DNA from 2 places in the Chryseobacillus diguaensis genome. Region 2 is predicted to be linked to the other one. Evidence: riboswitches for the same ligand, from Rfam matches in the RefSeq annotation. Region 2 holds a riboswitch; the other holds the start of a gene.
The links. Region 2 has a riboswitch for lysine ahead of ACOT8F_RS11560 (amino acid permease). Riboswitches for the same ligand answer to the same signal wherever they lie in the genome.
Positions count from the first base shown of each region.

Region 1: linked by a shared signal. The riboswitch ahead of ACOT8F_RS06060 (aspartate kinase) and the one ahead of ACOT8F_RS11560 (amino acid permease) in region 2 are both predicted to bind lysine.

Region 1 covers NZ_JBMKNV010000003.1:201,167-204,407, reverse strand. The annotation lists gene ACOT8F_RS06065 (YslB family protein) at 1-34, shown strand, start outside; gene ACOT8F_RS06060 (aspartate kinase) at 105-1,337, opposite strand; lysine riboswitch at 1,461-1,637, opposite strand; gene uvrC (excinuclease ABC subunit UvrC) at 1,708-3,241, opposite strand, start outside.
Region 2 covers NZ_JBMKNV010000006.1:84,939-88,179, forward strand. The annotation lists gene ACOT8F_RS11560 (amino acid permease) at 1-1,347, opposite strand, end outside; lysine riboswitch at 1,445-1,636, opposite strand; gene recQ (DNA helicase RecQ) at 1,818-3,241, opposite strand, start outside.

The DNA of each region.
Region 1 (3,241 bases), on a different contig from region 2:
GGATCATAAAGATATTGTTCTCTCAAACAGATAATCACTTTCTAAAGGTAAATAAGAGAGTTCACAGCTAAAAAGGCGGACATGAAGTCCGCCTTTTCCTTTTTTTATGAGATTGCAGCACGTTCTTTTGAAAGTTCAAATGCTTCATGAAGGGCTTCTACTGCTCTCACCATATGTTTCTGAGAAATCACAGTCGATACCTTAATTTCTGATGTGCTGACCATCTTCACCTGTATCCCTTCAGATGCCATGACTTCAAACATGTCTGCTGCCACTCCAGGATTGGATACCATGCCCGAACCGACAATGGAGACTTTTGAAAGACCATTTTCCGATTCCAGTGATCCATAACGAAGCTCGTCCTTATGCTTTTTCAGCACATTCAGCGTATCTTCAAGATCATGCGTTTTTACAGTAAAGGAAAGAGATGACGTTTCCTCGTCTGTTAGACTTTGTATGATAATATCCACGTTTAGTTCATTTTTAGCAAGAGTAGTGAAGATTGTGGAAAGGGATGTCATACCGTTTGGCATGCCTGTCACGGTAACTCTTGTTACTTGATCTTCAAAAGCAATTCCTCTAACAATCAGATTTTCTTCCATTTTTGGTTCCTCCTCTATCACTGTTCCATTTTCTTTATCCATGCTTGATCTTACTTCGAGCGGAACCTGATAGTTTTTGGCAAATTCCACAGCTCTCGGATGAAGTACACCTGCACCAAGATTAGCAAGCTCCAGCATTTCGTCATATGAAATTCCTGCAAGCTTTCTTGCTCCTTTGATGTACCTTGGATCTGTTGTAAAAACACCTGTTACATCTGTATAAATATCACATTTGTCAGCTTTCAGGGCTGCTGCAAGAGCTACTGCTGTTGTATCAGAACCGCCCCTGCCAAGAGTGGTGATTTCATTGCCGCTGTCGCTCCCCTGGAATCCTGCCACAACAACGATCTTGTCTTCTTCCAGATCACTTTTTATTTTTTCCGTATCAATATTTTTAATCCTGGCATTCCCATGGACAGCTTCAGTTTGAATTCCTGCCTGCCATCCGGTATAGGAAACAGCATCATACCCTTTTTCCTGAAGTGCCATAGCAAGCAATGAGATCGTAATCTGTTCGCCTGTTGCAAGAAGCATATCCATCTCTCTTTTGCTTGGACGGCTCGTTATTTCTGATGCCAGGGAGACAAGCTGATCCGTTGTTTTCCCCATTGCAGATACAACGACCACAACCTGGTTGCCTTTTTGTTTTTCTTCTTCAACTCTTTTCGCTGCATTTACAATGCGTTCTGCAGAACCAACTGATGTTCCGCCAAATTTCTGTACAATCAGGCCCATGTGCTGCATTCTCTCCCTGTTTTTGAATTTGATGCTTAGTCCGCTGATAAGAGCTGAAAATCAAAAAAAGCAATGAGACAGCTGTCTCATTGCTTGCATAAACGAAAGAAATCTTCGTCCATACAATGAGATAGCCCTCCAGGAATACTTCCTGACAATCCTGCACCTGTTAGGCACAAAACCAGCAGAGAAAAGAATGGCCTTTTCTCCGCTTCGGCGATCCTCCCCTTTCATCCATGTTCAACGGCAGCCAAATGCCTCACATAGATTACTCTTGAAGTTCGCACCTCTATCATCATTTAAGGAACTAAACGATCATATTGATTAAATTAGTTTGTATTGTAGCAAACCTGACAGAAAAACACAACAGCTATTCTTGCAATTTTCTGTGAAGAAGCTCAGCAGTTGCGGAAGGAATAACCGTTTTCAGCTCTTCGATCGTGGATTCCTTCATTTTTTTAATGGAGCCAAAATGCTTGAGAAGAGCTTTTTTCCGTTTTTCACCAAGCCCTGGAATGTCATCTAATACAGACTGGAATACTGATTTGCCGCGAATTTGACGATGAAAAGTAATTGCAAACCTATGGACCTCATCCTGGATTCGCTGCAGCAAATAAAATTCCTGGCTGTTACGCTCAAGCTCGATCAGCTCAAAATCGTCGCCCATCATTAAATTGGATGTTCTATGTTTTTCATCTTTTACAAGACCTGCTATTGGAATATCAAGTCCTAATTCATTTTCTAAAACATCTCTTGCAGCTCCGATTTGCCCTTTGCCCCCATCAATTAATATTAAATCAGGAAGCGGCAAACCTTCCTTCAAAACGCGAGTATATCTCCGTCTGACAACCTCCCTCATTGAATCATAATCATTGGGTCCCTCAACGGTTTTGATCTTGTATTTTCGATATTCTTTTTTATAAGGTTTACCATCAACGAAAACAACCATTGCTGAAACAGGACTGGCCCCCTGAATATTTGAGTTATCAAACGCCTCAATTCTTACAGGAACTGCGATTCCTATACTTTCTCCAAGATTTTCAATCGCCTTGATTGTTCTGGCTTCGTCTCTCTCAATAAGAGAGAATTTTTCTTTGAGTGCAATTTTAGCATTTTCATAAGCAAGAAGAAGCAGGTCCTTTTTAGGTCCGCGCTTTGGCTGAATACAAGAAACATTCAGCAGCTGCTCTGCCATTTCTTTATCGATACTGTCAGGAAGCAGTATTTCCTTTGGCAAAAAATGATTTGACTGCTGATAAAATTGTCCAAGGTACGTTAAGAATTCTTCTTCAGCTTCATTGTAGATCGGAAAGTGGGAAACATCTCTTTCGATTAGTTTCCCTTGCCTTATGAAAAATACTTGCACACACATCCAGCCTTTATCGTAGGCGTAAGCAAAAACATCCCGATCCAGGAGATCGGACATCGACATCTTTTGCTTTTCCATCGTTGCTTCAATATGAGCAATCTGATCCCTGAATTCCTTTGCACGCTCAAAATCCATTACTTCAGATGCTTTGTACATTTTTTCAGAAAGTTCTTCTTTGATCTTCGCAAAACCGCCATTTAGAAAACGGGTCATTTCATCTACCATCTTTTTATTTGTTTCCTTCGAAACATCAAAAACGCATGGTGCCAAACACTGGCCCATGTGGTAGTATAGGCAAACTCTGTCAGGCAGATTGGAGCATTTTCTAAGCGGATACAGCCTGTCAAGCAGCTTCTTTGTTTCCCTTGCAGCCTGGACATTTGGATAAGGGCCGAAATATTTTCCCTTATCCTTTTTTACATTCCGGGTAACAATCAGGCGGGGATGACGTTCCCCAGTAATTTTAATGAAGGGGTACGTTTTGTCATCCTTCAGCATGACATTGTATTTTGGATCGTGTTTCTTTATAAGATTC
Region 2 (3,241 bases):
AATTTTTCCGCCAGTAAAGGCTGTATAATTTTGTCCGAGTATGACGATTCCACAAAGAACAAAGGCAAAAATTGGACCAAACGGGAACCATTTTGATTGGTAGGGAAGATCCTTCATATCCCTGCCCTGTGCAACATAAGCCTTCCTGAATCGGTAGTGGCTGACTGCGATGCCTAGCCAGGCAATAAATCCTGACATACCTGAAGCATTTAAAAGCCACGTATAAACGACTCCATCTCCAAACAAAGAAGCAAAGAAGGCAATGGCGCCAACTGCTGCTGTCACAATCAGAGCGTTCACCGGTACGCCGCGGGTGTCGAGTTTGGCAAGGAATCTTGGAGCTTTTCCGTCTCGGGCCAGATCCCAGAGCATACGAGTTGAAGCGTACATTCCGGAGTTTCCTGCAGAAAGAACAGCTGTCAGGATAATGGCGTTCATAACGGATGCTGCAAATGCAATACCTGCTTTTTGAAATACCAATGTAAAAGGACTTACTGTAATATCACTGTTTGCAAGACTTTCATTCGTAAATGGAACCAAAAGACTGATAACGAAAATCGCCAAAATGTAAAACAATAAAATTCTCCAGAAAACACTTTTGATAGCTTTTGGAATGCTTTTTCTCGGGTTTTCAGTTTCTCCCGCTGCAACTCCAAGAAGCTCAGTCCCTTGAAAACTGAATCCTGCTGCCATGAAAACACCAAGTGTCGTCATGAATCCGCCGTGAAACGGGGCATCAGCAACAGTAAAGTTTTTGAAACCAACAGCTTCTCCGCCCACAATACCAAAGATCATTAAAGTTCCTAAGATCAAAAACACGATGACCGTTACAACTTTTATAATTGAAAACCAATATTCGGCTTCGCCAAACCCTTTAACAGATAAGTAATTCAGTAAGAACATAATAATTAGAAAAAGTCCGCTCCAGATAAATGAAGGTGTGGTTGGGAACCAAAATTTCATAATCAGGGTAACAGCAGCGAGTTCTGCCGCTATTGTGATGGCCCAGTTGTACCAATAATTCCATCCAAGTGCAAAACCAAGAGATGGATCCACAAACTTCGTGGCATAAGTGCTAAATGAACCGGCAACAGGCATATAAGTCGCCATTTCAGCAAGGCTTGTCATTAAGAAATAAACCATAATACCGATTGCTGCGTATGAAAATAAGGCACCGCCCGGACCTGCTGTGTGAATGGAGTTCCCGCTTGCGAGGAATAATCCTGTTCCAATTGTTCCGCCGAGAGAAATCATGGTTAAATGCCGTGATTTGAGACCCCTCTTTAATTCGTTTTGTGATGTTTTTGATGCTGCAGTATTCGGTGAGGTTCCTGCTGTGTTTTCCATAAAAAAACACTCCCTTTCAGATGATTTCGGAAGGAGTGGCAAATAAAAAAGTCGTCAATGCATTTGACGACGGTTCTGTACTGCCCGCATCATGCCTTCCTTTAGTAGCTCACCACACTTACCGATTATTCGTAAGTGCGACAGTTCTGTTCCTGTTCGGAGACAGCCCCAATCAATGCTCACAAGAGATAAGCATCAATTTCGGCAGCTTTTCCTTTCAAACGGAGTCAGCAATGTTCTCTGCATCTCGTCCGTCCTACTATTAAAAACCGCGACCTCTACCCCATCGGAATGATGAGGATTTAAATATGAGATTGTAGTAAAGATGGGATTATTATACTAGATTATGAGAGCTTGTGCAATAATTTTTCAGGTGAAGAGATGTGTTAAATTTATGCAGCCATTATGTAAAAGATCGCTTTCTCCCTTAGTGGATCGGGCTTCTGCTTTTGCAGAAACCCGCTATTCCTTTATACTGATGTTTTTTCTAATAACAAATAAGCCTTTATCATAAAATAACTTACCTGATCAGGAAGAAGTTCCTTAATCGGCTTAAGCTTTTCTCCGCCTGCATCTTGAACAGCCTCTCTGATCTGCGGAACAGCTTCTGGCGGCACCACATCTAAAAGCTTCACTTCCATTCCTTCCTGAATGCACTGAATCATATGATTTTCAACCGTACTTAAGGCAAGCTCCCTCTTTTCAGCTATCTCGGCTATAGAAAGATTCTCTTTGTAAAGGGCGTAAGTATCCAAATGTGAGTTCGGCGTTGCTTTTTTCGCCGGCTTCACAGGGGCAGATTCGAGACTGCCGAGCGCCTCACGTTCTGGATTCTGCTTTTTAAAAGCGGTGATGGCCTTGATAAAATGCTCGCCATATTTCTTGAGTTTATGTTCTCCAACCCCTGAAACCTGCAGAAACTCTTCATCTGATTGCGGCAGCTTGGCACACATATCCTTTAAAGCGTTATCTGCAAAAATAACAAAGGGCGGCACGCCTTCGTTTTCAGCCATTTCTTTCCTTACGCTCCTAAGCACTTCAAATAGCGGATCATCATTACCAACCTGTTTTGTTCGCACAGCTTCTTTCCGTTTTACGGTAACATTACCCATCAGAACCTCTTTGCCGCTTTCTTTCACATAGATCGTCGGATAAGTACCATGTTCAACAGCAATCAGCTCCTGCGAAATAAGAAATTCAATAAAATCGGTTACTTCCTTTGTGCTCTTTTCTTTCATAATTCCGTAAGTTGGCAGCTTGTGAAATCCGAGATCGCCGACCTTTTTGTTTTTAGAGCCTGTTAGTACTTGTGCTGTCAGAGCTTTACCGAATCTCTTTTGTCCCATTCGAATAATGCAGGACAGCACCATCTGCGCTTCTTTCGTGACATCCTGGCTTTCTCTGGAATCCGTACAGTTTCCGCACCTTCCGCACGGTGCTATATCACTGTCATCGAAATAGCGGACGATATAGCGCTGCAGGCAATTTTCTGTGTAACAATAATCCACCATCAGCTGAAGCTTTTCAAGCTCCTGCGGCATCCGCTCTCTATCACTTGATTGATCAATTAAAAAGCGCTGCACTTGAACATCCTGGGAAGAATACAAAAGAATACACTCGCTGTCGAGGCCATCACGTCCTGCACGTCCTGCTTCCTGGTAGTAGCTCTCCATATTCTTCGGAAGCTGAAAGTGAACGACATACCGGATATTCGATTTATCGATCCCCATACCGAATGCTGAAGTTGCAATCATTACTCCGGTCCGATCCTGCAGGAAATCCTCCTGTTCTGCCATCCGGTCAGCATCGCTCATTCCCGCATGATAGCGTCCAGCCTTTATACCATCCTTCTTCAGCCGCTCATACAGCTGATCCACATTTTTTCGTGTTGCCG